One region of the Parvibaculum lavamentivorans DS-1 genome, then DNA from elsewhere that is predicted to be linked to it. Evidence: riboswitches for the same ligand, from Rfam matches in the RefSeq annotation. Region 1 holds a riboswitch; each other region holds the start of a gene.

What was found. Region 1 has a riboswitch for cobalamin ahead of PLAV_RS04125 (TonB-dependent receptor plug domain-containing protein). Riboswitches for the same ligand answer to the same signal wherever they lie in the genome.
Region 2: another riboswitch for cobalamin. It lies ahead of PLAV_RS02585 (ABC transporter substrate-binding protein); the one in region 1 lies ahead of PLAV_RS04125 (TonB-dependent receptor plug domain-containing protein).
Region 3: another riboswitch for cobalamin. It lies ahead of PLAV_RS19840 (acyl-CoA thioesterase); the one in region 1 lies ahead of PLAV_RS04125 (TonB-dependent receptor plug domain-containing protein).

Annotation. Positions count from the first base shown of each region.
Region 1 covers NC_009719.1:877,382-887,947, reverse strand. Annotated here, with positions in the region: gene PLAV_RS04160 (ABC transporter ATP-binding protein) at 1-1,427, shown strand, start outside; gene PLAV_RS04155 (N-acetylglutaminylglutamine amidotransferase) at 1,578-3,350, shown strand; gene ngg (N-acetylglutaminylglutamine synthetase) at 3,385-5,103, shown strand; gene PLAV_RS04145 (osmoprotectant NAGGN system M42 family peptidase) at 5,127-6,242, shown strand; gene PLAV_RS04140 (flavin-containing monooxygenase) at 6,245-7,876, opposite strand; tRNA gene PLAV_RS04135 (tRNA-Gln) at 7,966-8,040, opposite strand; tRNA gene PLAV_RS04130 (tRNA-Pro) at 8,221-8,297, shown strand; cobalamin riboswitch at 8,373-8,611, shown strand; gene PLAV_RS04125 (TonB-dependent receptor plug domain-containing protein) at 8,748-10,566, shown strand, end outside.
Region 2 covers NC_009719.1:545,975-556,540, reverse strand. Annotated here, with positions in the region: gene PLAV_RS02615 (TrmH family RNA methyltransferase) at 1-619, shown strand, start outside; gene PLAV_RS18680 (DUF6134 family protein) at 694-1,398, shown strand; gene PLAV_RS02605 (cryptochrome/photolyase family protein) at 1,404-2,831, opposite strand; gene PLAV_RS02600 (diiron oxygenase) at 2,967-4,076, shown strand; gene PLAV_RS02595 (ABC transporter ATP-binding protein) at 4,190-4,969, opposite strand; gene PLAV_RS02590 (FecCD family ABC transporter permease) at 4,969-5,970, opposite strand; gene PLAV_RS02585 (ABC transporter substrate-binding protein) at 5,972-6,880, opposite strand; cobalamin riboswitch at 6,961-7,161, opposite strand; gene PLAV_RS02580 (glutathione S-transferase family protein) at 7,262-7,903, shown strand; gene PLAV_RS02575 (glycoside hydrolase family 17 protein) at 7,900-8,868, opposite strand; gene PLAV_RS02570 (HU family DNA-binding protein) at 8,984-9,325, opposite strand; gene PLAV_RS02565 (ribonucleotide-diphosphate reductase subunit beta) at 9,468-10,427, opposite strand; gene PLAV_RS02560 (ribonucleoside-diphosphate reductase subunit alpha) at 10,522-10,566, opposite strand, start outside.
Region 3 covers NC_009719.1:663,194-673,759, reverse strand. Annotated here, with positions in the region: gene PLAV_RS03100 (serine hydroxymethyltransferase) at 1-771, shown strand, start outside; gene PLAV_RS03095 (DUF72 domain-containing protein) at 768-1,559, opposite strand; gene metE (5-methyltetrahydropteroyltriglutamate--homocysteine S-methyltransferase) at 1,654-3,945, opposite strand; gene PLAV_RS19840 (acyl-CoA thioesterase) at 4,004-4,801, opposite strand; cobalamin riboswitch at 4,966-5,167, opposite strand; gene PLAV_RS03080 (TetR/AcrR family transcriptional regulator) at 5,197-5,814, opposite strand; gene PLAV_RS03075 (flavin-containing monooxygenase) at 5,909-7,252, shown strand; gene PLAV_RS03070 (SDR family NAD(P)-dependent oxidoreductase) at 7,249-8,076, shown strand; gene PLAV_RS03065 (TSUP family transporter) at 8,059-8,805, opposite strand; gene hisG (ATP phosphoribosyltransferase) at 8,810-9,787, opposite strand; gene PLAV_RS03055 (ATP phosphoribosyltransferase regulatory subunit) at 9,784-10,566, opposite strand, start outside.

The DNA of each region.
Region 1 (10,566 bases):
ATGACCGCGTCGCCGTCGGCCGCGTCATGACGCGCCTTACCAACGACATCGAAACGCTGTTCGAGCTGCTGGCGGGATTTGGCGTGCTGCTTGGTGAATTCGTGCCGTTCTTTGTCGCCGTTTCGATCATGCTGGCACTCAACCCCACGCTGACATTCGAGTTGATGCTGCTGCTGCCGCTCGCCGCGCTTGCTACATGGGCCTTCCGTATCGTCTCGCGGCAGGTCTATCGCGGCATCCGCTCCACCATGTCGCGCCTCAACGAGAACCTGCAGGAAAACCTGTCGGGTATCGAAGTGGTGCAACTATATGGCCGCGAGGAGATCAACTTTCAGCGCTATACCGGCATCAATGAGGAAAACCGCGAACAGGAAAATCTCGCCGTCCGGATCGAAAGCTATTATGGCCCGGCGATGGACAGCATGGCCTTTCTCGCCATGGCGGCCATCATCTGGTTCGGCGGGCAGCATGTGTTCGAAGGCGCGGCGACGCTTGGCAGCGTCATCCTCTTCGCACAATTTGCCGATATGATGTTCCGGCCCATCGTGGCGATGGGTGAACAATGGAACGTCGTCTTTCGCGCCATGGCGAGTTGCGAGCGGATATTCCAGGCTCTCGACTGGGACGAGGCATTGAAGGAGCCGGAAGAGCCGAAGCCGCTGCCGAAAGACCTGAAAGGCCAGGTGACGTTCAACCATCTGACCTTCGGCTACACGCCAGGCACGACGATCCTGAAAGATGTCAGCTTCGACATCAAGCCGGGCGAGCGCATCGCCATCGTAGGACCGACAGGTTCCGGCAAGACGAGCCTCATCCGCCTGCTCTGCCGCTTTTACGATGTGCCGGCAAACTCCATCCTGATCGACGGCATCGACATCATGGATGTGATGCCGTCCGAAATCCGGCAACGGGTCGGCGTCGTGCTGCAGGATTTTCATATTTTCTCCGGCACGGTCTACGACAATATCGCGCTTGGAAACCCTGCGATCACGCGCGAGATGGCCCGCGAGGCGGCGCGGCTCGTGCATGCGGATCCTTTCATCCGCACCTTGCCGCAAGGCTACGACACGATGTTGACGGAGCGCGGGCGCAATCTCAGCCATGGCCAGCGGCAGCTTCTCGCATTTGCGCGCGTGCTGGCGATGAACCCCGAAGTGCTCGTTCTCGACGAAGCAACCGCGAGCATCGATACGGAAACCGAACTCGTCATCCAGGATGCACTTTCCAAAGTCACGCAGGGGCGCACCTCGATCATCATCGCGCATCGACTTCAGACGATTCGTGAAGCAGACCGCATCGTCGTGCTCGCCGGTGGCGAAGTGCGCGAAATCGGCAGCCACGATGAACTGATTGCCATAGGCGGTCTTTACAAAACGCTTTATGAGCTTCAAGTTCAGGACGTGGCCGGCACGAGCAAGAACATCTGATTTTTCGCTTTGCCCCCTTTCTTCCCGCGCACAGCGTTCGCTGCGCTGTGGAAGGCGACATTCAAATAATGGAACTTCGCGGCTTGCCGCGCGTTATTTTCAATGTGCATGCGCGCATGTTTTCCCAACAAGGATTGATAACAGCAGCTTATGTGTGGCTTCAGCGGCGAAATAAGATTCGACGGCGTGCAGGCGGATGCCCGTGCGGTAATGACCATGTGCGACGTCCTCGCACCGAGAGGGCCAGACGGAAGCGGCCTTGCCGCGAGTGGCAATGTGGCAATGGGACACCGCCGGTTGAAGATCATCGATCTCAGCGAACGCGGCAGCCAGCCAATGACGGATCCGGCGCTTGGGCTAACCCTCGTGTTCAATGGCTGCATCTACAATTATCGTGAATTGCGCGAGAAGCTCGAAGCGAAGGGCTACAGCTTTCATTCGGCAAGCGACACGGAAGTCGTGCTGAAGGCATGGCACGCTTGGCGCGCCGATGCGCCCACGCATATGAACGGCATGTTCGCCTTCGCCGTGCACGAACGTGACAGCGGCCGCACCGCGCTGGCGCGCGACAGGCTCGGCATCAAGCCGCTTTATCTCTCCCTCAGCGGCAAACGGCTGCGCTTTGCCTCGACGCTTCCCGCCATATTGGCGGCGGGCGATGTCGACACGTCGATCGATCCGCAAGCACTTCAGGCTTACATGACATGGCACGCCGTCGTGCCGCCACCGCTGACAATGCTGAAAGGCATCCGCAAGCTGCCGCCGGCGACCGTCGCCATATTCGAGGCAGATGGCAGCCGCCGGGATACCGTCTACTGGTCACTCGGCTATGAGCGCTCCCGGGAAGACGCAATGCGCAGTGAAGGCGATTGGGCGGAAATGCTGCACGCATCGCTTATCGCCGCCGTCGACCGGCGAATGATTGCCGACGTACCTGTCGGGGTTCTGCTTTCGGGTGGTGTCGATTCAAGCTTGATTGTCGGCCTTCTTGCCGAGGCCGGTCAGCAATCGCTCAATACATTCTCTATCGGCTTTGAAGCCGCGAATGGAGAGCTCGGCGACGAGTTCAAATATTCCGACATTGTCGCGAAGCACTTCGGTACGGAGCATCACAAGATTTTCGTACCGTCAAGCGAGCTGCTCGATGCGCTCCCCCGCACCATCGGCTCGATGTCGGAGCCCATGGTGTCGTATGACAATGTCGGCTTCTTTCTGCTGTCGCAGGAAGTCGCAAAGCATGTGAAGGTCGTACAGAGCGGCCAGGGCGCCGACGAGGTTTTTGCCGGCTATCACTGGTACCCGAAGCTCGCCAATTCAGACGCGCCGGCAAGCGATTACGCAGCGGCCTTTTTCGACCGCGATTTCGACGAATATCGCCGGACGGTCCAGCCGCAATATCACGACGGACATTTCGTCGAAGAATTCATCGAAGATCAGTTCTCCCGCCTCGGCGCAGAACACGCCGTGGACAAGGCATTGCGCCTCGACACCACCATCATGCTCGCCGACGATCCGGTGAAGCGTGTGGACAACATGACGATGGCTTGGGGACTTGAGGCGCGCGTCCCCTTTCTCGATCATGAACTTGTGGAGCTTGCGGCGCGCATACCCGCTCAGCACAAGCTTGCCGATGGCGGCAAGGGCATTCTGAAGACGGTCGCCCGCAAAGTTATTCCCGCCGACGTGATCGACCGGCCGAAGGGCTACTTTCCGGTTCCCGCGCTCAAATATCTGGATGGGCCCTATCTCGCCATGGTGCGGGATGCGTTGAGCACCGATGCGGCAAAGCAACGGGGGCTCTTCAATCAGGGTTATCTCGAAGAACTGTTCGCCAATCCATCCGAACACATCACACCGCTGCGCGGCTCCAAGCTCTGGCAGATCGGCCTTCTGGAGCTGTGGCTGCAGTCGCATTCGGTCTGATCACATGGCGATGGGCGAGACAAGGAAGACCCCGATGACCAACAGCCGCGATCCGGCTTCGCTCTCCCTGCGGCAGTGGGATGCCGGTGGCACCGGCAGCGAACTGACGCGGGCGAGCGTGGCGCTCGATTGCGGCTGGGGGCGGCTACTCTTCGGGCAAACCTTCAGCGGCCCGCGCGAATTGGCGGAGACATTGCTGGCCGAGAGCGAGGGCAAGCGCGACATCGCCTTTTACGTTCGCGAGCCGCATGTGATGCTGTCGCTGGAGCCGCAAGCTCTTTTCCTCGATCCCTCTCACACCTATCGCCTCGCTCTTGAAGAAGAAGTGGATCGCGATCCACCACTCGGCTTTTCCATTCGGAGCGCTTGGCCGGAGGATCTTCCGGACATCAATCGGGTTTACAGCGGGCGCGGCATGGTGCCGATTGAGAAAGGTTTTCTCGACAAGCTTTCGCCGGACAGTCCGCATCTCGTCCTGGTGGCAGAAGACACCGCCACGCCGGGACATGTTGTCGGCGTGGTCATGGGTGTCGATCATCGTCGCGCATTCGAGGATCCCGAAGCCGGCTCCAGCCTCTGGGCGCTGGCGGTCGACGTTCAGGCCGCGTGGCCCGGCGTCGGCGCGGCACTGACGACGGAACTCGCGGAACTGCTGCGCCGGCAGGGCTGCAGGTTCATGGATTTGTCGGTGATGCACGACAATGGAAGCGCAATCCATCTTTACGAAAAGCTCGGCTTCGAGCGTGTGCCGGTCTTCTGCGTCAAGACGCGCAATGCGATCAACCAATCTCTCTATATCGGCCCGCCGCCAGGGCACGAACTGAACATCTATGCACGGGTCATCATCGACGAAGCGCGGCGTCGCGGTGTGGCTGTGGATGTCGAGGATGAGAAGGCGGGCCTCTTTACCCTTACACTCGGGTCGCGCAGCATTTCCTGCCGCGAGTCGCTCAGCGACCTCACATCCGCCGTCGCCATGAGCCGCTGCGACGACAAGGCGCTGACGCGGCGCCTCTTGCAGCGCACGGGCATCGACGTGCCCGACCAGGTTCTCGCGGGAAGCAGCGAGATCAATCAAGACTTTCTGGAAAAGCACAAGCGCATCGTCGCCAAGCCCGCGCGCGGCGAGCAGGGGCGCGGTGTGTTCGTCGACCTGCGAAGCATGGAAGCCGTCGAGCGTGCTGTGGAAATCGCACGCGAGCAATGCGATCAGGTCATCCTGGAGGAATTCGTCGAGGGCGAGGATTTGCGAATCATCGTTATCGACAGCGCCGTCGTCGCGGCAGCCTTGCGCCGTCCTGCGGAAGTAATCGGAGACGGCCACCACAGCATCTCGACGCTTATCGAGAAGCAGAGCCGCCGTCGGGCCGCCGCAACGGGCGGCGAAGGCTCGATACCGGTCGACGCGGAAACGGAACGCTGCATCGCAGATGCCGGCTACACATGCGACGATATATTGCCCGAGGGCATGCGGCTCGCCGTGCGCAAGACCGCGAACCTTCATACCGGCGGCACCATCCATGATGTCACGCCGCAACTTCATCCGGCGCTTGGCGAGGCGGCGATCCTCGCGGCGCGTACGCTTTCAATGCCTGTCGTCGGGTTCGACTTCATGGTCGAGGCGCCGAACAGACCCTTTTACCGCGTGATCGAAGCGAATGAGCGGCCGGGACTTGCCAATCACGGGCCCGCGCCGACTGTAGAACGCTTCGTCGACTTCCTGTTCCCCGAGACGCGATACGACAAGCCCTGACCGTGACGCAAGCGCGAGGAAGAATGAAGAACCTCAGTATCGATAGCAACTATATGTGCGACGTAATGGAGCGCATGCTGGAAACGCCGAGCCCCTCCGGCATGACCGACATGATCGTCGGGCTCGTCTGCGAAGAGCTGGAGAAATTCGGCATCAACTTCGAGCTTACGAGACGTGGCGCAATCCGCGCGGATCTGGAGGGCGGCCTTCATTCTCCCGACCGCGCCATTATCGGGCATCTCGATACGCTTGGCGCAATGGTCAAGGGCTACCGGGCGAATGGCCGCCTTGAGGTCGTTCCCATCGGTACGTGGTCCGCGCGTTTTGCCGAAGGGGCGCGCTGCACGATTTATGCAGATGGCGGCGCGCGCTATCGCGGCAGCATCCTGCCGCTCAAGGCTTCCGGCCACACGTTCAACGAGGAGATCGACACGCAGCCGGCTTCATGGAGCAACCTGGAGCTGCGTATCGACGCAAGGACGGGGAGCGAAGCCGAGACCCGTGCGCTCGGCATCCATGTCGGCGACACGATCTCGATCGACCCGGAGACGGAGTTCTCCGACACCGGCTTCGTGACCTCGCGGCATCTCGACGACAAGGCGGGTGTGGCTTCCATGCTTGCCGCCGCCAAGGCCGTCACGCAATCGGAGGTGACGCTGCCCATCGACTGTCATCTCCTGTTCACCATCTCCGAGGAAGTGGGCGTCGGCTCATCGCATGTGCTGCATGGCGATGTCGCGGAAATGGTATCTATCGACAACGGCACCGTTGCGCCGGGTCAGTATACAAGCGAGTACGGCGTTACCGTCGCGATGCAGGATTCGTCCGGGCCTTTCGACTGGCATCTGACGAGAAGTCTGCTGGGGCTCTGCGAGCAGCACGACATCGAGCACGCGCGCGATGTGTTTCGCTACTACCGCAGCGATGCGGCGGCGGCGCTTGAAGCAGGGAACGACATTCGCACCGCCCTCCTCTGCTTCGGCCTTGATGCATCGCATGGCTATGAGCGGGTGCATCTCAGTTCGCTGGAAGCGCTCTCCCGCCTGCTCGTGCTCTATATGCAGTCGAAGCCGCTCTTCCGGCGCGACAGGGAAGCGCTTGGCCCCCTCGACGACCTGCCGACCGGCGAGCCGAACTAGCGTCAGGAGCCGAGCGCGAAACCCTCGTAATCGGCGGCGGCCACTTCGGCGAGCTTCTCGCCATAGACGCCGACACCACCCGTATAAGGCATGAAGACGCGCGGCTTGCCTGGAATGTTCGCGCCCATATACCAGGAATTCGCCTGCGGATAGAGCGTCTCGTTTGCCAGTTCGTTGACATGCTCCACCCAGAGATCCTCGGCGTCGGGCCGGGGCTCTATCGACCGGATGTTCCCCGCCGTCAGCTTGCGGATGCAATCGCCGATCCACTCCACATGCTGTTCGATTGAAACGATCATGTTGCTCAACACCGAGGGGCTTCCCGGGCCGGTGATGAAGAAGAGGTTCGGGAAGCCGGCCGATCCGAGGCCGAGATAGGTGCGCGGTCCCGCCGCCCATTTGTCGCGCAGCCTGATGCCGCCCCGGCCCGCTATGTCGATGCTGTTGAGCGCGCCGGTCATGGCGTCGAAGCCGGTCGCGAAGACGATGCAGTCGAGTTCATATTCCTTGCCGCCGCTGACGATCCCCTTCGGCGTGATCCGCTCGATCGGCGCGGCGCGGACATCAACGATGTCGACATGCGGCTCATTGAAGGTTTCCAGATAATGCGTGTCGAGGCAGAGCCGCTTCACGCCCACGGGGTGATCGTCCGGCAGGAGAATGTCGACGATCTTCGGGTCCTTGATGACCTTGCGCATTTCGGCGCGTGCGTAGTCCGCCGCTATGTCGTTTGCCTCATGCGTCGCCATCAGGTCGGCATAGGCGCCGAGAAAGGCGAAGCCGCCTTTGTGCCAGCGGCTGTCGAGTTCGCGGAAGCGGTCTTCCGGCGTCATGTCGGCAGCCAGCGCCTCGTTATATTCGAAGCAGATGATGCCGCCGGCGGTCGTGCGCGCATGGGCACGGTCCTGCAGCAGCGTCTCCTTCGATTTTTCCACCTCTTCCTTCGCCAGCGGGCGGTTACCGGCGGGCAGCGTGAAGTTCGCCGTGCGCTGGAAAACGGTGAGGTGCGATGCCTGTTCGGCGATGAGCGGAATGCTCTGGATGCCCGATGAACCCGTTCCGACGACACCGACGCGCTTGCCCGTGAAGTCGACGCCGTCATGCGGCCAGTCGCCTGTGTGGTACCAGGCACCCTCATATTCGGCGAGCCCTGGAAAGTCGGGCACCCGCGCGGCCGAGAGACAGCCTGTCGCCATGATACAGAAGCGCGCCGAGACGCGGTCGCCGCGATCCGTTTCAGCGGTCCAGAGGCCCGCGCGTTCGTCGTATATCGCAGAGGTCACCCGCGTTTCGAAACGGATGTCCCGGCGCAGGTCCAGCTTGTCGGCGACATAATTCTGGTAGCGCAGAATTTCGGGTTGCGCCGCGTAACGCTCGGTCCATGTCCAGCCGCGCTGGATCTCATCGGAAAAGCCGTATTGGTATTCGAGGCTTTCGACATCGCAGCGCGCGCCCGGATAGCGGTTCCAGTACCAGGTGCCGCCGACGCCGTCACCCGCCTCGAAAACGCGCGCGGTGAGGCCCAGGTCTCGCAGCCGGTGCAGCATGTACATGCCGGCAAACCCCGCGCCGACCACCACCGCGTCGAATTCCTCCCCGCCCGCCTGCGCGGACGCACTCGCTTCACGAGCCATGACGCATCCTCCCGGTTTTTCTTGTTGGGTAATCTTAACCCGGGGCCCGGCGGGCACAAGGAAAGAGGGTGCCGGAGAGAAGGAGGGATTGGCTGGGGCGGGAGGGTTCGAACCTCCGAATGGCGGAATCAAAATCCGCTGCCTTACCACTTGGCTACGCCCCAGCAGGGCTCGGGGCCTTCGGGTGGCCTGCCTCGCGAAATGCGGCGGAAGATACCGGCATAGTTCTCGCCGCGCAACCGGCCCGGCCCCGCCCCGAAGGCGCGCGGAAAGGGCAAAAAGCGCCAGTGTTCGCCCTTGCCCGGCCCCGATTTGAGGGCTATAACGCCGCCTCGAATTGGATACGGAGTGTGGCGCAGTCTGGTAGCGCACCTCGTTCGGGACGAGGGGGTCGGAGGTTCGAATCCTCTCACTCCGACCATTCGAAATTTCCCCGACATAAAAGGCCCTGTCGCCGCGCGCTTGCCGCCGGTTTGACACGCCCCTTTCCCGCCCTATGATGCGCCCGCTCGATGGTTCCACGTGCCGCCCGTCATGGCGGTGCATGGAGGCAAGAGGGAACAGGGTGAGGCATCTTCGCCAATGCCCTGGCTGCCCCCGCAACTGTAAGCGGCGAGGTCGCGTTCCACCTGTGTCACTGGATACCCAAGTCCTTTCGAGGGCGGGCATTCCGGGAAGACGGAACGAGGCCGATGACCCGTGAGCCAGGAGACCTGCCACCGAGTTCGTCATCTGCCGTGGCCGGGGGTCTGCCAGGGGGACGGTGCGCCCTGTGTGCCTCTCGCATTCGGGTCTTCCGTTTTTCTGTCTCTCTCCCTGCACCGGCGCCATGCGGCCGGGGCGGCCGCGCCAGAGAGACAGGACCTAGTTTATGAAAAAGACAGGCTGGGGGGCCTATGCTGCCCTTACCCTTTTGGCGTTCGCGGCGATGCCCGCACATGCCGAAGAGACGACCGAACTGCCGGACCTTCTGATTTCGGCCGGTGTCGAACCCCTTCCCACCCGGGAAGTTGCAAGCTCCTTCACGATCGTTACGGCGGAAGAGATCGAAACCTTCCAGTATCGCGACCTGACCGACGCGCTGCGGTCGGTTCCGGGCCTCCATGTGGCGACGTCCGGCCCCCGCGGCGGGCAGACCTCCGTCTTCACGCGCGGCGCCAATTCCAACCAGACGCTGGTCATGATCAACGGGCTGCCGATCAACGACTCGGCTTCTCCGGGCGGCGCCGCCAATCTCGCCAACATACCGCTCGACAATGTGGATCGCATTGAGGTGGTGCGCGGTCCGCAAAGCGCGCTCTATGGCAGCCAGGCCATCGGCGGCGTCATCAACATCATCACGAAGACGGGTGCCGGCGCACCCGTCACCAGCCTGCGAGTCGAAGGCGGCACGCTCGGAACGCTCAATACACATGCGTCGACGGGCGGAAGTCTCGACGGTGTCGATTACTTCCTCTCCCTCTCGCGTGAAGCGACAAACGGCTCGGATGCGACACCCACCCGGCTGCGCGATGCGCGTGGCGAGGAGAAGGACGGCAATGAAGTCGGCTCCGTCTCCGGCCGCATCGGCGCGAAGCTCAATGAAAACCTGAGCGCTTCGGCTTTCATTCAATACACGAAGTCGGAGACGGACATTGACGATGACGGTTCAGACGCCGGTTTCGTTCAGGTCTATCAGAACTTCGACAGCACCTATGATTCGAACCGTCTCATCATGGCTGGCGACCTTTCCGGCAGCTTCTTCGACAATAAGTGGCGGCCGAAACTCTCCGCCGGCATTACCAACCAGAAATCGTTTCTCGACGACCAGCCCGATCCCGGCGGCTCGATCTATCTGAGCGACGTCGACTACAAAGGTAAGACGGTTACGGTCCGCTTCGACAATGCCTTCGACATTCATCCGCAGCATCTGTTGACGGCGGGCGCGAGCTACACGCGGGACGAATATTCATCGAGCGGTATCCGCGATCTCGGCGGCTTCATCGTTACGCCGGTATCTGACGCCGACACAGACGCGTTCGCGGTTTATGCCAGCGACCACATGACCTTCGGCGAGCGTTTCTTTGCCACCGTCTCCACGCGCTACGACATGCCGGAAGACATGGAGGACCGCTTCACCTTCACGATCGCTCCGGGCTATTACCATCCTGAAACCGACACGCGCCTGACCTTCTCCTACGGCACAGGCTTCAAGACGCCGTCGCTCTATCAGCGTTACGGACAGGAAATTAATGCCTTCTTCGGAACCATCACGCAGTACACCGGAAATCCGGACCTCAAGCCCGAAAAGAGCAAGGCCTGGGAAGTCGGCGTCGAGCAGGGCTTTCTGGAAGGCCGCGGTCTGGCCGGCGTCACCTGGTTCGACAGCGAAGTCGAAGACGCGATTTCCATCGAGTTCGACCTTGTAGGAAATTCGAGCGCGGTCAACGTCGATAAGTTCGATGCGAAGGGCATCGAGACCTTCATCCAGTTCAAGCCCTCGCCTGAAGTCACAGCGCGTATCGACTACACGCTGACGATCTTCAAGGCCGATCCGTTCGTGACCACCATGACCAGGCGGCCTCGCCACCTGATCGGCTTCACCGGCAGTTGGGAGCCGGTCGCGGGCACGGTCCTCTCGACCAATGTGCAATGGGTGGATATCTACCGCGACATTCCGCGCGACTCCTTCGGTTTCTTCCTCGATCCGG
Region 2 (10,566 bases), 330 kb from region 1:
CGTGCGGTTTACCGCCGTGCTGGCGGCGAAGGCGGAAGATGCCGAGGCGCTGCCGCTGCCGGCGGGCATCGCGCGATATGCCGTGGGGCGGGCGCTGTTCGAGATGCTGGATACCAACGGCACCGGCTTTCCGCTGCTCGCGGGCGAGGTGCCGGAGATGGCGGCGGCGGATTTTTCAAAGCCGCCAAAGGGGCTGGAGCTTCTCTGCGCGCTGGGCGACCCGGCCAATCTGGGGGCGCTGCTGAGAAGCGCGGCGGCTTTCGGCGTGAGCCGCGTGGTACTGATGGAGGGGGCGGCGCATCCCTTTCATCCGAAGGCGCTGCGAGGCGGGGCCAATGCACAATTCGAGATGAGCTTCCTGCGGGGCGGCGGGTGGAGCGCGCTTGAGGGCGCGAAAGGGCCGCTGGTGGCGCTGGACGGCGCGGGGGCGGACATGACCGCCTATGACTGGCCGCGCGACCTGCGGCTGGTGCTGGGCGAGGAGGGGCTGGGCGTGCCCCCTGCCCTTGCCGCGACACGGCTCGCCATTGCGACGACGGGGCGGGTGGAATCGCTCAATGCGACGGTGGCCGCGAGCCTTGCGCTGCAAGCCTGGTATGAGGCGCGGGGAAAGAAGTGATCCGGTAGCGGGACGGCGCCGTAGAGAAGGGTGAAAGCTGGTGCGCCAGCGATATAACCCCTGAGACCCCCGGTATGATATCGCCCGTAAAACGCGTTCCAGCTTTCACTGTTTTGTGTGCGTTGCTTCTCGCCGCCATTTCCGGCGCGAAGGCGGCAGCACCGGCTTCGCCCCCCGAACCGGTGCTGTCGTTTCGCGTGGAGCGCGGCGGCGAGCCCATCGGCACACATGAACTGCGCTTTCGCCGCGAGGGCGACGAGTTGCATGTGACCATCGACATCAAGCTAGCCGTGACATTCGGACCGCTGACGCTGTTCCGTTATGAACATCGCAATCACGAGACATGGCGGGACGGGCGGCTGATTGCGCTTGAGACGGCGACGAATGACGACGGCAAGGAATATTGGGTGCGGGCGAAGGCAACGGAAACGGGACTCGAGGTGACAAGTTCCGCCAACGGATCATTCACGGCGCCTGCCGGCATCATCCCCACAAGCTACTGGAACCCGGCGACGACCGGCCAGACGCAGCTTCTCGATACGCAGAAGGGACGCATTCTCGACGTGGCCATTGCGTCCGCCGGAGACGCGAACGTCGATGCGGATGGACGCGAGATCGCGGCGCGGCTTTACGACATGACCGGCGACCTGAAGCTGCAGCTTACCTATTCACGCGACGGCGAATGGCTCAATGTCGCCTTCGCGGCGCGGGGAGCGGAGGTCGATTACGCGGTGACGCGGCTTGACCGGGAAGAGCTGCGGCGGCTGGCGCTGCGGTAGCCGGTTCAGCTCTCATTGCGGATTTGTTCATAGGCGGCGAGCGCGCGGGCGCGGGCATGTCCATGATCGACCAATGGCTTCGGATAAGTCCTGCCAAGGGCGATGCCCGCCTTTGACAGTTCGGCGTCGGGCGCGGCCCAGGGCTTGTGGATAAAGCGGGCGTCGAGCTTCGCCAGCTCCGGCACGAAGGCGCGGACATAGGCCCCATCGCCATCGAACTTCTCACCCTGCAACACCGGATTGAAGATACGGAAGTAGGGCGCGGCATCGGCGCCGGAACCGGCGACCCATTGCCAGCTCGCGCGGTTTACCGCGAGGTCGGCATCGACCAGCGTATTCTCGAACCATTCGGCGCCGCGCCGCCAGTCAACCATCAGATGCTTGACGAGGAAGGAGGCGGCGATCATGCGGACGCGGTTATGCATCCAGCCGGTCTGCCAGAGCTGGCGCATGCCGGCATCGACGATGGGGTAGCCGGTTTCGCCTTTCGTCCAGGCGGTGAAGGCGGCGGTGTCTTCCTTCCACGGGAAGGCATCGAATTGCGATTTCCAGTTTTCACGCGCGATGTCCGGCCAGTGGAAGAGAAGATGATGGGCGAAGTCGCGCCAGGCGAGCTCGCGCAGGAAGGCCCTGCCCGCTTCGGCACCCGAGGGATGCGCGGCAGTTGCCGCTTCGACGGCAGACCAGATGCGGTGCGGGGAAACCTCTCCCCAATGGAGGTGCGGCGAGAGGCGAGAGGTGCCTTCGGCGGCGGGGATGTCGCGGGCTTCGCGGTAACCCACCATCGCATCGTCGATGAAGGCTGCGAGGCGGGACTGGGCGGCGCGCTCGCCGGGCTGCCATGTCGCGCGGAGGCCGCCCGCCCAATCGGGCTTCGAGGGGCGGAGCGACCAAGAAGCAAGATCGTCCGAGGGGAGCGGGGAAAGGCCCGCGCATTTCTTCGGCGCGGGATGCGGCGCGGGGAAGGGCATTTGCGCGAGGCTGCGCCAGAAGGGCGTGAAGACCTTGTAGGGATCGCCCGATTGCGTGCGCACCTGCCACGGCTCGGCGAGGAGGGAACCGTTGAAGCTCTCTACCTCGATGCCCTGAGCCGTGAGCGCGGATTTGAGCGCCTTGTCGCGCCCGATCAAATGCGGCTCGTAGAGGCGGTTCCAGAAAATGGCGCGGGCGTCCGTTTCCGCCGTGAGGGCGGGAAGAATTTCCGATGGAGAACCGCGACGAAGGATGAGCGGCGCGCCGAGACGGGCGAGGCTTTCACCAAGGGCTTCGAGACTGCCATGAAGCCACCAGCGGGAGGCGGCGCCGGGCCGGTCCGCCGGATCGAGGATGAAGAGAGGGATGACGGGACCGCGCGCCATAGCGGCGGCGAGCGCCGGATTGGCGTCGAGGCGCAGGTCTCGGCGGAACCAAAGGATGGCGGGACTGGCGGACATGGGGACATGAACTCGCGAGGGGACATGGAGGGTACGCAGGGCCGGGCGCGGCGGATCATCGCCGGTTTCACGCGCGGGCCTATTTACTGTATTGTCCGCAGAGCACGCGGATGAGGAGCGGAGGAGGCTCAGCAGATGACCCATATCACCAAGGACAGCGCCTATAACGCCGTGGCGCCGGACGATTTTCCCGCGATGATGGAAGTCGACCGCTATGGCGCGCGCTCAACCGCCTTCGACAAGATCATCTCCGCGACGCATGACCATTTCTGGGATCCGCTGGACAAGAAATATATCGACTTCACGCAGCCCTTCGACATGAAGCGGCAGACCGTGGTGCCGATGGATTTCGTGCTGGAACTGCAGACGCCCATCGCCGACCGGCTGAGCGAGGAAGAGAAGATCGCGCTGTCGAACGAAAGCGCGCGGTGGATGCTGTCGTCGATCCTGCATGGCGAGGCAGGCGCGCTCGCGCTTTCCGCCAGCCTCTGCCACATATTGAAGGACCCGGGCGCGCAGGAATATGCGGCGAACCAGACGCGCGAGGAAGCCCGCCACGTGACGGGCTTTGCGAAATATATCGAGGCGCGGTGGGGGAAGCCGCTGCCTGTCGGCCCGACGCTCGGCAATCTCCTCACCGACATCGTGAACGCGCCGGAGGTCTACAAGAAGGTCGTCGGCATGCAGATGCTGGTGGAGGGGCTGGCGATGGGCGCCTTCGCCTCGCTCTATTCCTATTCGCACGATCCGCTGCTGCGCCATCTCTGCCAGCTCGTGATGACGGACGAAGCCTTCCACCACAAGTTCGGGAAAATCTGGGCGGACCGCACGGTGCCGCATCTGACCGAGCAGGAGCGCAACGTCATCGAGGACTGGGCGGCGGAATGTTTCCAGACGCTGCTCTTCAACCTTGCCAACCCGGAACAGAAGAAGGTGATCTATGCGCAGTTCGGCCTCGACTGGGAGGAAGTGCTGCATGAGGTGCTGAAGAGCCGGACCGACGAGAAGCGCCGCAAGGCGATGTCGAACCAGACGAATATCTTCCGGGTGCTGACCAAGACGCTGCTGAAGGCGGGCATCATCACCGACCGGACGAAGGGTTTCTATGCGACCTATGTCGACATGGACGAACTGCGCAAGGAAGGCGACGAGATGATCGGCGATTCGATTGCCGAGGACGGCATCGAGTATCTGAAGCGGGTGAATTTTTCCGGTGCGGGGAGAGCGGTGAGCGCGGCGGAGTAGTTCGTATTTTTAACGGATATTGCGTTCGTTGCGTTGAATGCGGCGACCCCGCCCCGAAATTCGCAGGGCGAATTTCGACCCTCCCCCAAGGGGAGGGTGGGAAGGAAGGGATTTCAGTCGAGCGAGTCCGTGCGGGCGATGGGGAGGACGTAGCTTTCCCGGCCCTCGCCGCCCGTGAGGGCACGGATGCGATAGGTTTCCTCGAGATTGGCGGGCGTCAGGACTTCATCCGGGCGCCCGTCTGCTTTTACGGTGCCGCCGTCGAGCAGGATGAGGCGGTCGCAATAGCGCGCGGCGAGAGAGAGGTCGTGGAGGACGGCGACGACCATGCGCCCCTCATCGGCATAAGCGCGCAAGACTTCCATGATGCGGATCTGGTGATAGGGATCGAGCGAGGCGACGGGCTCATCCACCAGCAGCAGCGGCGCTTCGACGGCGAGCGCACGGGCGAGCAGCACGCGGGCGCGCTCACCGCCCGAGAGGGTGAGCACATCGCGGCCCCGGAAGCATTCGACATCGGCGAGCGACATGGCGCGGGCAATGGCAGCTTCGTCTTCGGGCGCAGGCGCGCGGAAAGGTGCCAGATGCGGCAGGCGGCCGAGCGCGACGAGGCGGGAGACTTCGAGCGGCCAGTGACTGCCGGCGCCTTGCGCGAGATAGGCGATGGCGCGGGCGCGGGCACGCGGCTCCATCGAGGAGACGGAGGCGCCGTCGAGCTCGACGCTGCCGGTGAAGGGAATGAGGGCGGCAGCGGCGCGGACCAGCGTCGTCTTGCCGACGCCGTTCGGACCGATGAGGCCGATGAATTGCGCGCCGGACGCTTCGAGCGAGACGCCGCGCACGACATGGGTCTGGCCGAGGGAGGCGTGGAGATTTTCGATCGTGAGGCGCATTACTGTGCCTCCTTCCGGGTTTTCAGGATCAGCCAGAGGAAGAAGGGCGCGCCGATGAGGGCGGTGACGACGCCGAGTTTCGGCTCGGGGCCGTTAACGGGGATGCGCACCAGAAGATCGGCAGCGAGGACGAGGGCCGCGCCCGCCAGCGCGCTTGGCAGCAGCAGCGACGCAGGCCGGGGACCGACAAGCGAGCGCATCAGATGCGGCACGACGAGGCCGACGAAACCGATGACGCCTGTGACGGAGACGGCGGCGCCGACGGCGAGGCCCGTGCCCGCGATGGCGCGGAGCGTGACGGAGCGGCGCGAAAAGCCGAGCGTGGCCGCCGTGTCCTCGCCGAGCGAGAGCGCATCGAGCGCGCGGGCGGTGGAGGCGACGAGAAGCCAGCCGGCGCACATGAAAGGAATCACGAACCAGACCTGCGCCATGCTGCGGTCGGTCAGCGAGCCGAGCATCCAGAAGACGATTTCGAGCGCGGCATAGGGGCTGGGCGAGAGGTTGAGCGCGAGCGACGTCAAGGCGCCGGTGAAGGCGGAGATGGCGACGCCTGCGAGGATGATGGTGACGATGGACGGGTTTCTGCCGGCCAGCAGATAGAGCGTGGCGAGCGCCGCGAGCGCGCCCAGGATGCCGCCGATGGGCACGAACATGACGGAGCCGACAGCGGCGCCGAAATAGAAGACGAGGACGGCGCCGAGCGCGGCACCGCCAGAGGCGCCGATGAGGCCGGGCTCCGCCAGCGGATTGCGCAGGAGGCCTTGCAGGCCCGCGCCTGTGAGGCCGAGCGTTGCGCCGACAAGGAGGCCGAGAACCGCGCGGGGGAGACGCACTTCGGTGAGGACGAGCCAGGCGAGGTCGCGGTCGATCTCGCTCATGGTGCGGAATTTGTCGGCGAGGAGTTCGCCGCCGCGGCCGAGATAGACGGAGAGGGCGAAGAGGAGCGCGACGAGGAACGCGAGCGTGGCGCTGACGAGCCAGGTGTTGAGGGGACGGGTCATGTCAGTTACCCCTCCCCAAACGGCCTGCAGCCGTTTGACCCTCCCTCAAGGGGAGGGTGGAAGATTTTGTTTCGTTGCTCGTCAGCATCTCGTCGTGGGCGGTGGCGAGGCGGGCGGCTATGGCGGTGACGAAGCGGGTGCTGCAGTTCCAGTCGCGGGCGGGCAGATCGACTTCATGGGCATAACGCTCACGGTATAGCTTGAGCGCGGGGTGCTGGAGGAGCGCGGATGCCTGCGATGGCTGGCCCGGACGGTAGATGCCGATGGCCATGAGGTCGGGGCGCAGGGCGATCACGTCTTCCAGGCCCGGATAGACGAGGCCGATTTCATTTTCCTCGCGGATCACATTGTCGAAGCCGGTATGGGCGAGGATGTGACCGAGGATGCTGTTCGGGACGACGGCGCCGCCGAGGTCCTGATAGAGGATGGCGGTGGGGCGCGCGGGGCCGGCGCGGCGGGCGGCTTCCATTTCGGCATCGAAGCGCGCGACGAGGGCCGCGCCTTCCGCCTCGCGGCCGAGCGCGGCGGCGACGGTTTCGATGTTGTCGCGGATGTCGGCGAAGGTGCGGGCATCCTTCACGGTGACGACGGGAACGCCGAGGCGGCGGAGAAGATCGAGCGTGAAGGGGGAGGTGTAGCGATGCGCCAGCACGAGATCGGGCGCGAAGGGGAGGATGTCCTCGATGCGGCCGTCATTCGGCGGCACATGCTGAAGGAGATGGGCGACGGCTGAATCATGCGGGTCGCGGCCGAGGCGGAAGACGGATTTGAGCGTGCCGGGGGCGGCGAGCTCGGCGGCGAGAATGTCGGAGCAGAGATTGATGGAGACGACGCGTTGCGGCGCCGCGTGGACCGCGCCCGCCGCGAGGCAGGCGAGGAACGCCAGAATGGCGATGGGTATCTGTTTCATCTCTGCCTTGCGCCTCGTACATCCAGCCTCAAGATGCCGCCGCGCGGAGAACCGCTTCTCCCGGCACACCCCGGCCCGGAGACGGACGACAGCCTGTGGCAGGTTTCCTGGCTCGCGGGTCTTCGCCCTTCCCTGCCTTCCCGGACATCCAGTGGCACAATCGGAAAAAGCTCGCCGCTTACAGTTGCGGGGGCAGCCGCCTCGAAGAAAGAGCATGCGCTCCGGGCGTTCCCTTTTAACCCCGGATTTGCGGCCGGGGCACCATAGGCGGGCGGAGTGTAGACGCTCGGGCGGCGGCGGGCAAAGGGCGGGAAAAGCCTTCCGCATGGCCACGGAAATGCTCTACCTTCGCGGCAAAACAAGACAAGGCGGGAAACAGGGATGCTGACGCTTTATCACTGCAATGGCGCGCGCTCGATGCGGTCGCTGTGGCTGCTCAACGAGATGGGGATCGATTTCGAGCTGAAGGAACTGACCTTCAGCATGGAAGGATTGCGGACGCCGGAGTATCTCGCGATCTCGCCGCTGGGGCGCGTGCCCTGTCTTGTCGACGGAGACGTGGCGGTGTTCGAGTCCGGCGCCATCGCGCAGTATCTCGGCGAGCATTACGACCCCGAAGGGAAGCTGCACCGGCCTGTGGGACATGCCGAGCGGACGGAATGGCTGATCTGGCTTCATTATGCGGAGACAATGGCGGTGCATGGCGCGAGCCTTGTGCAGCAGCGGGTTTTCATTGCCAAGGAAGACCGCTCGCCGGTGGTGCAGAAGCTCGAGTCGCGGCGGCTGGAGAAGTCGCTCGAGGTGGTGGACAAGCATCTCGCGGACCGCGACTACCTGCTGAAGAGCGGGTTCAGCACGGTGGATACGAATGTCGGCTACAGCGTGCATCTCGCGAAGGGATTCGTAAGCCTCGATCCGTTTCCGAATGTCGTGAAATATTATGAGCGGATTTCGGTGCGGCCGGCCTTCATCAAGGCGGCGGCGAGCGTGCCGCTCAACGAGCAGGCGCCGAAGAGAGCCTAATCGAGCTTCGGCAGTTCCTTCATCACCGGTTTCGGTGTGCGGTCTTCCTTGAAGAGGCCCCAATGGGCTTCCTCGGGATGATGGCCGGCGACGGCGCTTTCGTCATAGACGCGCCAGGGCGCATCGAATGCCGAGAAATACGCGAAGGCGAGATTGCGCGACGGCGGCATCTGCCTTGCGAGTTCGCCGTAGAACTGTTTCTGCTTTTCAGGCGTGAAGCCTGCGGCTTCCGGCGCCGTCGGCACGCCCGTCTCCTTGACGAGGATCGGACCGCAGAAACGCTCCGCGGCGAGGCGGGACGTCACCTGCTTCACGAAATCCGCCCAGTTGAAGGGCGGTGCGTCGGCGAACCATTTCTCGAAAACGGGATGGACATTGACCGCGAGGAAATCCAGCCGGGCGAGAAGCGGCGCGGCCTCGGCGCCGTCGAGAAACTGGGCGAAAGGCTCCGTTACCGAGAGCGGGAGACCCGGCGCCTTTGTGCGGAAATTCTCGACGGTGCGCTCCATCTCCCGCCAGTTTGCGCGGCCGCTCAGGACCATCTCGTTGCCGAGGGAGACGCCGACGACGATATCCGGATGCTGCTTCCAGGCGGCAAGCGCGTTGGCGAGTTCGACATCGTCCTCCGGGTCCCACACGCCCATGACGACTGCGCGATAGCCGAGATCCTTCGCGATGGCGGGAATGCGCTCGGCGCCGCTATGGGCGCCATAGGTGATGAGACCGTCGAACCAGGGACGAAGCGTTTCAAGATCGCGGCGGATCGAGACCTCGCTCGCCTGCACGGGATTGCCATCCCAGACTTTCAGGTCGGTCGGCTGATAGGCGATGAAGCGGCCTTCCGCCATCGCATCCTGAAGCCGCGCGAGCGCGGGCGCCGCGTCGTCGCGCTCTGCGCAGACGGGAGCGGCCAGCGCAGGGGCGGCAGTGAGAGTGGCCATGAGAAGAGCGATAATGAAGCGCATGGCCCCATAGCTAGGCCGCCAATGTGGCGATTTCCAGTCACCGGACAAGCAAAAGCCCGGCTCCTCGCGAAGCCGGGCTCTCGTTATTTCAGAGGCGTGCCTGAGCAGCCAAGCCTTAGATGGCTTCCTTCAGGTCCTTCGCGACGCGGAAGGCGACCTTCTTGGAGGCTTTGATCTTGATGGCTTCGCCCGTCGCCGGATTGCGGCCCATGCGGGCGGCGCGCTTGCGCACCTGCAGGATGCCGAGACCGGTGAGACGGACCTTGTTGCCCTTTTTCAGGTTCTTCACCGTCAATTCGACGAAGTCGCTGAAGAGCTCGGTTGCCGCCTTCTTCGAGAGATCGTGCTTCTCGGCGATTTCGGCAATCAGCTTCGACATCGGAACCGTCGGCGCTGTCGGTGCCTTCTTGGCAGCAGCGGCGGCAGGCGCCTTTTTGGCAGCGGGTTTAGTGGCCATGATTTGAATTCCCTCGGATAAGTTCGGACCGATATTCACTGAGTCGCGCGATTCGGCCAAGCGATAAGTTCATATTTGACAGGCATCGGAGCGAAAAACTGTTGAAAAGTGCCTGTGGCACCTGCATTTCGCCATTGCACGCCTATTCGAACGCGTCTTCCCAGCTTCCGCGCGTCGAGGCCTTGGAATATTCCGTCGCGCGATTCTCGAAGAAGTTGGTGTGCTCGATGCCGTTCAGCATCTCGTCCATCCAGGGCAGCGGGTTCTTTTCCGTGCGGTAGATGGGCTGGAGATTGAGCTGCACGAGGCGGCGGTCGGCGATGTAGCGGATGTAGTTCTTCACTTCCTGCGCCGAGAGGCCTTCGATGCTGCCCATCTCGAAGGCGAGGTCGATGAAGGCATCCTCGTGATGGATGATGGTTTCGCAGGCTTTATAGATGTCGCGGCGAAGCTCTTCGGTCCAGATTTCCGGGTTTTCGTCGACGAAGGTGCGGAAAAGCTTCATGGCGGAGACGGTGTGGAGCGTCTCGTCGCGGGCCGACCATGTCACGATCTGGCCCATGCCCTTCATCTTGTTGAAGCGCGGGAAATTCATGAGGATCGCGAAGGAAGCGAAGAGCTGCACGCCCTCGGTGAAGCCGCCGAAGACGGCGAGCGTCTTGGCGATATCCGCCTTGGTCTCGACGCCCCATTCCTGCATGTAGTCGAACTTGGTCTTCATCTGTTCGTATTTCAGGAAGGCCTCGTATTCGGCCTCCGGCATGCCGATCGTGTCGAGCAGATGGCTGTAGGCTGAGATATGGACCGTCTCGATATTGGAGAAGGCGGCCAGCATCATCTGCACTTCGGTCGGCTTGAAGACGCGCGAATAATGCTTCATGTAGCAATTGTTCACTTCGACGTCGGCCTGCACGAAGAAGCGGAAAATCTGCGTGAGCAGGTTGCGCTCGCCCTCGGTGAGCTTTTTCGACCAGTCCTTCACATCGTCGGCCAGCGGCACTTCCTCCGGCAGCCAGTGGATGCGCTGCTGCGTGAGCCAGGCTTCATAGGCCCAAGGGTAGCGGAAGGGCTTGTAGACGTGGCGTTCTTCGAGGAGGGACATGGTGTGGTTCCCGTTTTCTTTGCTGCGGGGCGCGCCTGAATGGGCCAGAGACAATAATGGCCCGGCCTGAAAGCCGGGCCATGATCTTAGCGCCTTACTGACAGGCGAGGCATTCTTCGTAGTCGTTCGATTGCGCTTC
Region 3 (10,566 bases), 210 kb from region 1:
GCACGGGAGACGAAGCCGAGGCTCGTCGTCTGTGGCTACTCTTCTTACCCGCGCGACTACGACTACGCGGATTTCAAACGCGTTGCCGACGAAGTGGGCGCGCTCACCATGGCGGATGTTTCCCATATCGGCGGGCTCATCGCGGCCAACGTCATGCGCAACCCGCTGGATGCGGGCTTCGACGTGATGACGACGACGACGCACAAGTCGCTGCGCGGCCCGCGCGGCGGGCTCATTCTCTGCAAGGCTGAGTTCGCGAGGAAGATCGACGCTTCCGTGTTCCCCGGCCTTCAGGGCGGTCCGCATATGAATCAGGTCGCGGCAGCCGCCGTCACCTTCCGCCTCGCCGCCATGCCCGCGTTCCGCGATTACGCGGAACAGGTCCTCGCCAACGCCAAGGCGCTCGCCGCTGCACTCATGGAACGTCAGGTGAAGCTCGTCACCGGCGGCACCGACAATCACCTCCTCGTCATCGACACGGTCGCGAGTTTCGGCATCGACGGCGCGGTGGCGCAGGAGGCGCTCGACCGCGTCGGCCTCACCACCAACAAACAGGTGATCCCGGACGATCCGAACCCGCCGATGCGCCCGTCCGGCCTTCGTCTCGGCACACCGGCAGCAACGGCGCGCGGCATGGGGCACAAGGAAATGGCGGAGATAGCCGAAATCATCGCCGCCGCGCTCAACGCGAAAGGAGACGCCGCAACGGAGACAGCGCTCGCCGCCCGCACGCACAAGCTCACTTCGCGCTTCCCCGTGGACGGGCTCTAGAGCCGCTCGGCGATCGCCATGGCGGCAGCGGGATTGCGGACCTTGGCGCCGCTGATGACATAGAGAAAGACGTCGCGGCCGGATTTGAGGGGCTTGTGCTTGCTCACGGTCTCGACGTCTTTCGGCGCATCGCCCGCGGCCCATTCCTTCGCACGCGTCGCCCATGCATCGAGCGCCTTCTTCGGATAGCCGAGCTTCTCGTCCTCGCTCGTTCCCATGGCGCGCACATAGACGAAAGACGCAGTGGCATCGCCGATCTGCGGATAATCGGCATCGGCGGCGGTCACCACGGCGACGCCATATTCCCTCGCCAGCGCGATGAAGTCGGGCGACTTGAAACTTTCGTGACGCACTTCGACGGCGTGGCGGAGATCGCGCCCGCCCAGGGTCTTCGGCAGTAGCTTCAGGAACCCCTCGAAATCTTCCGGATCGAATTTCTTCGTCGGCGCGAACTGCCAGTTGATGGGTCCGAGCTTCTCTTTCAGCTCCGTCAGGCCGCTTTCCAGAAACCGTTCAATCGAAGAGCCTGCCTCGGACAGCACGCGGCGGTTGGTCGCGAAGCGCGGGCCCTTCAGTGCGAAGACGAAACCGTCCGGTGTCTCGTCATGCCATTTCCGGAAGCTCTCCGGCTTCTGCGAGCCGTAATAGGTACCGTTGATCTCGATGGTCGAAAGCTTGCTGCTCGCATATTCGAGTTCGCGCTTCTGCGTCAGCCCGTCGGGATAAAACGTGCCGCGCCATGGCTCGAACACCCAGCCGCCGATGCCCACCCGGATTTTCTTCGCCATGCCAATCTCCGCCGCAATAAAGCGACTCTAGATAGGCGCAGGCGAGGCTGCAAGCGGATGTCCCCTTCCCGCTGGCAGGAAGGGGACGCCGTATTCAAGCACCGATGGCGTTTCGCAACTCCCGCGCCGCTTCGACCATCTCGACGAGTGCCGCTTCCGTTTCCGGCCAGCCCCGCGTCTTCAAGCCACAATCCGGATTGACCCATATGCGCTCGCTCGGCAGGCGTTCGGCGGCGAGCCGCAGAAGCGACAGCATTTCGCCGCGCGCGGGGACGCGGGGCGAATGAATGTCGTAAACACCGGGACCGATATCGTTCGGATAGGAAAAGTCGACAAAGGCGTCGAGCAATTCCATGCGCGACCTGGACGTCTCGATGGAAATCACATCGGCGTCGAGATCGGCGATCGCCTCGATGATGTCGTTGAATTCCGAATAGCACATATGGGTATGAATCTGCGTCTCGTCGCGAGCGACGCAGACGGAGAGGCGGAAGCACTCGCATGCCCACCGGAGATAGGTGTCCCATTCGGAGCGATGCAGCGGCAATCCCTCGCGGAGTGCCGGCTCATCGATCTGGATCATGCCGAGGCCCGCCGCTTCGAGGTCGTAGACCTCGTCGCGTATCGCCAGTGCGATCTGGCGGCAAGTCTCGCTGCGCGGCTGGTCGTCGCGCACGAAGGACCATTGCAGGATCGTCACCGGGCCGGTCAACATGCCCTTCACCGGCCTGTCCGTCAGCGACTGGGCGTAGCGCGACCATTCGACCGTCATCGGCTCCGGCCTCGACACATCGCCGAAGATGATCGGCGGCTTCACGCAACGCGAGCCGTAGCTCTGCACCCAGCCGAGCGACGTAAACGCAAAGCCCTCCAGTTTCTCACCGAAATATTCCACCATGTCGGTGCGTTCCGGTTCCCCATGCACCAGCACGTCCAGCCCGATCCTTTCCTGCAGGCGGATTGTCTTTTCGATTTCGGCTTTCATGAAGGCGTCATACTGCGCCTCGTTCCAGTCGCCGCGCCGCAGGCTGGCGCGGGCCTTGCGCACATCCGAGGTTTGCGGGAACGAGCCGATGGTCGTGGTCGGCAGCTTCGGCAGGCCGAAGCGCTTCTGCTGGATAGACTGCCGGTCGGCGAAGGGGCGGCCCCGCCGGTCGGCATGGGGATCGATATCCCGCACCCGCGCGCGGACAGCTGGATTGTGAATACGCGGCGAATTGCGCCGCGCCTCGAACAATGCCGCGTTCTCCGCCAGTTCGGTGGAGATCGAGGTGCGGCCCTCCTTCACGCCCCGCGCCAGCACGGCAAGTTCGCCGAGCTTTTCCTCGGCAAAGGCAAGCCAGCTCTTCAATTCGGGATCGAGCGATTTTTCACCGGCGAGGCTGAAGGGCACGTGCAGCAGCGAGCAGGCCGCCGAAATCATGACGCGCTTGGGCCCGAGCGTCAGCACGGCGCGCTCAGCCAGCGTCAACGCCGCTTCCATGTCCGTCCGCCAGATATTGCGCCCGTCTACGAGCCCGAGCGACAGCAGCTTGTCGCGCGGCAGGGCCGAGAGCGCCGCTTCGTATTGGGAGCGTCCCCGCACCATGTCGAGATGGATACCGGCAACCGGCAGCGCCATTGCCGTTTCGAGCGAGGCTTCCGGCAATGCGCCGAAATAGGTCGCGACCATCAGCTTCAGGGAGGGCGCGGCGGCCGACAGAGCCGAATAGGCCGCTCGGCATTTCGCAAGGTCGCCGCTGCCGAGTTCAAGCACCAGGCAGGGTTCGTCGATCTGCACCCAATCGGCACCGGCTTCGGCGAGACGCTTCAGCACGTTTTCGTATACGGGAAGGAGTCGTCCCATCAGGTCGAGCGGGTCGAAGCCCGCCACCGTCGCCTTGCCAAGTTTCAGGAACGAGAAAGGCCCGACAAGAACCGGCCGCGTGTGAACACCAAGCGCCTTCGCTTCGGCAAATTCATCGATGGCTTTGGTGAAGGCCAGCCGGAAATTCGTCTCCGGAGAAAATTCCGGCACGATGTAGTGGTAGTTGGTGTCGAACCATTTGGTCATCTCCATCGCCGCCACATCGCGCGTGCCGTCCTGTGCGCCGCGCGCCATCGCGAAATAGGTGGCGAGATCGATTTCCGCTCCCGCAGCGAACCGCTCCGGCACCGCACCCGTCATGCAGATCGTGTCGAGTACATGGTCGTAGAGCGTGAAATCGTTCGACGGGATATGGCCGATCCCGTGTTCCTTCTGAAGCCGCCACGAGGCACGGCGCAGTGACTTTGCCGTATCGAGAAGCGGCGCTTCCTCGCCGTCGCGCCAATAGGTTTCAAGCGCGGCCTTCAGCTCGCGATGCGGGCCGACGCGCGGATAGCCGAGAGTGCTGGTCAATGTCATGGACAAATCTCCTGTCGTTGTGCCTGTCACGCAGGCGGAAAATCGGGATGGATGGGTGTCAGATGGCGCGTGGGGGCACGGCAACGGGCCGTCCATTCCCGCCAATCGCCACCATGACGAAGCGGCCGCGCGCGCTCAGCTCGCGTTCGCCGCTCAGCGCCTCCTCCGCGACGAGTTCGACCTCGACGCAGATCGAGCTTCGCCCCGTCATGACGATGCGGGCGGTGACGTCGGCAAAGGCGCCGACTTTCACGGGTGCGCGGAAGTCGATGCGCTCCGAAGCGGCCATGACCACCGTCTGGTGGCAGTGGCGTGTAGCGGCGATGAAGGCAGCCTTCCCCATCATCGCCAGCGCGTTGCCGCCGAACAGAATGTCGCGGTGGTTTGCGGCATCGGGAAAGACGACTTCGACGAAGCTGGTGAGCCCCGGGTGCGGCGGGGGCGCGGCAACGAGCATGGGCAGCGGCTCGTCGTCATGCTTGCCCTGCGCGACCATCGCGATGGTGCCGCCCACGGCTCTTTCCCGCTCACCGGTGAGCAGGTTTTCGGCCAGCAGCTCGACGTCGAACACAACGGACGACCGGCCGGTCTTGCGAACCGTCGCCGTCACCTCCGCCAGTTCTCCCGGCAGGACCGGCCGGCCGAATTCGACGCCGTCGAATCCCGCCGTCACCATTTTCCGCCGTGTCAGGCGCGTCGCGGCGATATAGGCGGCGCGGTCCATCAGCGCGAGCGATGCGCCGCCAAACAGCGTGCCGTGATGGTTCGTCTGTTCGGGAAAGACGAGTTCGGCTAATCGGGTAAAAGGGATGGCGGGCAGGCGCGTGGGTGCGCAAACGGCAAGCAGATCTTCCATGACTGTGTCCTTGCTGGAACCACGGGAAAATCCGTCAGCGGACACGTATGGGAAAATGCAAGCCGCGGCGCATGCCACGGCACGATGAAGAGAGGCCGGACACAATGCCGGCGATCAGATCCTGTCTGCATCCATTCCTCCAGGGGACACCCCGCCCCATCGGTTCGCGTTGACGGGCAATGGCAGGTCTCCTGGCTCGCAGGTCACTGTTCTTTCCCAGCCTTCCCGGCCTCCGAGGTGGAGCGCCAGTGGCGTGGTTGGGCAGAACTCTCTGCTTACAGTTGCGGGGGCAGCCCCGGTATTTAACCGGGTTCCCTTTTCATCCTCCGGCTATTCGCCTTCGGAACCATTGCGGGGCGGATGCTAGGCGAGCTTGCCGCCGGTTGCAACCGGCGTCATTTATCGAAGAGGCTTTCCAGCTCGCGCCGCATGATGAGGCGGTATTCCTCGACAAGGCGGTCGCCTTCTTCCCGGTCGACAGCGATGGCAAGGCGCACCGCCGCGCCGCTGAGCTGCATCAGCAGGAAGGACGCTGCTTGCAGGCGAGCATGTTCGCGCCTCGGCACGAGATGTTTCAACGCGCTGAAAAAGATGCGGCCGTTCTCGCGGCTGTCGGCGATGTCCAGTTCCTGCAGCGTCTTGTCGGATTGCGTCGCCGACCAGATATCGCGCGTCACCGGCTCGGTCAGGAAGAGACCGTAATATCCGGTCATGATCGCATCGACGCGGGCAAGCGCGTCGGCGGCGCTTCCGACACCGTCGAGATTTTGCTTCAGTCCGTCGCGCACGCGCTCCATGACGCGCATGGCGAGCATCCTGAGGATCGCGGGCTTGTCCGGGAAATACTGATAGAGCGAGCCGATGGGCACACCGGCCCGTTCGGCGACTTCCGTCATCCGCACGGCATCGCTGCCCGTTTCCGCGATCAATTCTGTTGCCGCCGTCAGGATGCGTTCGACGCGCTCGCGCGCCCGGGCCTGTGTCGGTTGGCGGCGCGTTGTTGCGAGGATCATGCCGCTTCCTTCGATTTTTCTTGCCAGCGAGAATATGAGGGATTATCACTTATCACAAATGTGAGGATTATTCACTTTATTCTGGGAGCGGGTCATGAGCGAGATCGGACGTGTTTGTGTTGTCGGTGGCGGTCCGGCGGGGCTCAGCCTCGCCCGCACCTTTCTGCGGCACGGTATTCCCTTCGACATTTATGAGCGCCATTCGGATGTCGGCGGCTTGTGGGACCAGAGCAATCCGGGCTCGCCCGTCTACAACTCGGCGCATTTCATCTCGTCGAAAACGCAGTCGCACTATCACGACTTCCCGATGCCGGACGACTATCCGGACTATCCCTCCAACAGGCAGATTCACGGCTACATGCGGCTGTTCGCCGATGCTTATGGCTTGCGCGAGCACATTCGCTTCAACACATCCGTTGAGAAGACGGATTTGCAGCCGGACGGCACCTGGGCCGTCACGCTTTCGACCGGCGAGACCAAGACCTACGGCTCGCTCGTCTGCGCCAACGGCACAAACTGGCATCCCGCGATGCCGGATTATCCCGGCACCTTCACGGGCGAGATGCGTCACGCTGTCACTTTCCGCTCGATGGACGAGTTCCGCGGCAAACGCGTGCTGGTGATCGGCGCCGGCAATTCCGGCTGCGATATCGCCTGCGACGCGGCGAAGGGCGCGGATGCCGCCTTCATCAGCCTCCGGCGCGGCTATCACTTCCTGCCGAAGCACCTCTTCGGCATTCCGGCGGATGTCGTCGCACATGAAGGTCCGCATCTGCCGATGTGGCTGACGCAGCGCATCTTCGGCGTCATCCTGCGCATCCTCAATGGAGATATCACTCGGCTCGGCTTGCAGAAGCCCGACCACCGGCTCTTCGAAACACACCCGATCCTCAACACGCAGCTTCTGCACTATCTCGGCCACGGCGACATCAAGGCGAAGCGGGACGTGGCCCGCTTCGAGGGCAAGGTGGTTCATTTCAAGGACGGCACCTCGGAGGAGATCGACCTCATCATCTGCGCCACGGGCTATACGTGGAAGGTGCCTTATGTCGATCCGGCCCTCTTCTCGTGGAAGGGCAACAAGCCCGATCTCTATATGAACCTTTTCAGCCGCGAGCATCCCTCGCTCTACGCGCTCGGCTTCATGGAAACGAATGGCGGTGCCTACAAGCTCTTCGACGAAATGGCCGACCTCATCGCCCGCACCATCATGGCGCGTACGAAAGGCGATGCCGCACTCGATGAGCTGATCGCCACAGACCGGCCGGATTTGACGGGCGGCATCAAATTCGTCGGCTCGTCCCGCCACGCCACTTATGTCGAGATCGACGCCTACCGCAAACAGATGAAACGCATCCGCAAGCGTTTCGGCTGGCCGAACCTTGCCGATGGCTGTTTCGACGCGCTGCGCGTCTCGCGCGCAAGGGCGGCGGCATGAGCATCTCGCGCAAGGCGCTGATTACGGGCGCAGGCGGCGGCATCGGCTCGGCGATTTCGCGGGCGCTCGATGCTCGCGGCTACAGCCTCATCCTTGTGGACCGTGAAATGGCGCCGCTCGATGCGGTTGCTGCCACTCTCCGCGCCGCGCCTGAAAAGATACTCTGCGATCTTTCCTCGCGGGAGGAGGTGGAGCGGCTCTGCGACCGGCTCGGCAGAGAACACGCCGATCTCGACGTGCTCGTCAACAATGCCGGCATCGTCGTGCCGGGTGCCGTGACCGGCCTCGATCAGGCGGCGCTCGACCTTCATCTCGAAATCAATCTTCGCGCGCCGATCAGGCTCATGCGCGCCGCGGCACCGCTGATGATCGCCCGCCGGCGGGGTGCGATGGTCGCCACCGTCTCCCTCGGCGGCGTCATTTCGCTCAAGGACAGCGCCATCTACTCCGCCTCCAAGTTCGGCCTGCGCGGCTTCCTTTGCGGCTTTCATCAGGAACTTGCGCCGCTCGGCGTGAAAGTCTCCGGCGTCTATCCTGCCGCCGTCGACACGCCCATGCTTCATCACGAGGCGTTGCATGGCGGCTCGGTGCTCAATTTCGTCGACAGGGTGATGACGCCCGAAGATATCGCCGCCGCGACGCTCAAGGCCATCGACACGGGCAGACTCGAAGTCTATTCGCCCTGGAGTGCCAGCCTCATGGCGCGGTTGTTCGGTTCGTTTCCGTGGATGATCCGGCCCATCCTGCCGCTCATGGAGAAGCTCGGCGAACAGGGTCGGCGGAAGTTTCTCGCCCGGAAGGACCTCTCAGCCCAGCAGCATTAAACCGCGCACGATCAACACGGCGCCCAGCACGTAGAGAATGTACCGGCTCCAGTTCTTGAACTGGCCGTCGTTCATGCGGTCGAGCAGCATCTTGCCGAAGGTCGTGCCGAGCATGGCGAGCGGCGCCACCATCACATAGATCCACCAGGGAATATCCGCATCCGGCAGCAGATGCGCGGCGAGCACGCCGAAATAAAGCAGCTTCGTCAGATGCTGCAGCGTCTGCGTCACCGCCTTGGTCGCGACGATCTGGTGGCGCGTCAGCGGGCTCTGCACGAAGAAGATGTCGAGGATGGGTCCGGCGACGCCCGCCGTCAGCGTCAGCGCCGTCACCACGAAGCCACCGCCAATCGCCACCGCGGGCTTCGTCACGTCGAGGCCCCAGCTTTTCGGGATCGAGAAGGCGACGAAGGGGATGGCGCCGAGAACGAGAAAGACCGTCGCCTTGTCCGGGACGAAGCTCACCAGCAGGAAGAGAACAAGTGCGGCGACGCCGCCCGCCATGTTGGTCGCGACGATCGGCCAGACGATGTCCTTGCGGTTGATGATGGCGCGGTAGCCGTTCGACACGGCCTGCGTCACGCCATGCAGCATCATCGCGGCACCGACCGAATAGGCGGCGGTCAGAAAACCCATCAGGATCATGCCACCCGCCATTCCGAAAATGCCGGAAAGCGTCGCCGTCACAAGAACCACAATGGCCGTTGTGAAGGCGAGAGTAGCGGTCATGAAATCAGTTTCCGTTCTTCAGCCGCGCGACAAGCCGCTCGCGCAGCGGGTTCTTCGCCTCGAACACATAATCCGCGCGCACCGCCGTTACGGTGTCGCGGCCTTCCGCATAGAGGAAGGCAACGAGATCGTAGAGCCGGGCCTCCGGGCAATGCGCGATGCGCACGGGTGCGACACCATTGCCGAAGGGCAGCGTCACGCCGAAGCGTTTCTTCAGTTCATCCAGCAGCGCGGCGTCGTCGCCCTCGCCCGCGAAGCGGACTTCGATGACTTTGGCCGCGCGCGCCTGTGCCGAGACGCGGTCGAGAATTTCGCCCGCCGCCTTCAGCGCCGCATCGCTCCATTCAGCACCCAGGCTCGCGACAAGGTTCGCCTGGCTCTTCAGGATCGTGCCGTCGTCGAGGATCTTCAGATTATTCGCCGCCAGCGTCGCGCCGGTGGACGTTATATCGACGATCACTTCCGCCGTGCCCGCCGCCGGTGCGCCTTCGGTCGCGCCGAGGCTTTCGACGATGCGGTAATCCGTCAGGCCGTGCTCGGCGAAGAAGCTCCGCGTCAGGTTGAAATATTTGGTCGCGACGCGCAGCCGCCTTCCGCGCTTCGTGTGGAAGGCGAGCGCCACGTCGTCGAGGTCGGCCATGGTCGCGACATCGATCCAGCTTTGCGGCACGGCAACCACGACATCGGCATGGCCGAAGCCGAGCGGCAGCAGCAGCTCCACGTCGCGTTCGGGCGCGGAGAGCTTCTCGCGGATCAGGTCTTCGCCCGTCACGCCGAGGTGAATGATGCCCTGCTCCAATTGCCCGGCGATTTCGGATGCCGAAAGAAACGCGATCTCGACATTCGCCATGCCGTCGAGCCGGCCGGTATAACCGCGCCCGCCATCCTGCCGGACTTTCAGCCCCGCACGCGCGAAGAAGGCATTGGCATTTTCCTGGAGCCTTCCCTTGGAGGGCAGGCCGATCACGAGTTTGCCGCTCATTTGCCGGCCTCCTTCGCCACGGCCGCGAGCAGCCGCTCGATGCCGACCGCGCAGCCCACCGCGGGCACGGGCGATGCCGCACCGAGCGCCGAGAGGAGATCGTCATACCGTCCGCCGCCGCAGATCATCGCATCGACGCCGAGCGCCGCCACGCGGAACTCGAAAACGAAGCCGGTGTAATAGGCCATGTTGCGGCCGAAGCCGGTGGCGAAATGTGCGCGGGAAAGATCGAGCCCCGCTTTCGCCGTCAGTTCCATGCGCCGCTCGAAGCGCGCAATCGCCGCGTCGATGGAGACGCCTGCCCCGCCCGTCAACGCCTTGATGCGCGCGATGCACTCTTTCGGCGTGCCCGATACGGCGAGGAAACCCGAGATGAGTTCGGCCGCCGCGCGTGGCACGCTGGAGGATGCCAGCTCCGCTTGCTCCAGCAGTCGTTCGGCCACTTCTTCCACCGTCCGGCCGCCGACAGGCGCAATGCCCGCAAGTTTCAGCACATCCTCGATCACATCCTTTGCGCGCTCCTCGTCGAGGCCCGCCAACGCCGAGATCAGCGCCTGCTTGTCGCCCGTCTCGTCGCCTGCATCTCCTGCCGCGAGCCGCGCCAGCAATTCGCGGAAATAATCCGGCCGCCAGAAGTGCCGCTTCAGGCGCGAGCGCCAGCCGGGCGGCAGGTCGAGCGCATCGACCAGCGCATCGAACAGCGCGAGATCGCCGATTTCGATTTCATAATTTTTCAGGCCCGCATCGGCCAGCGCCCGCGCGGCGAGCGAGATCACCTC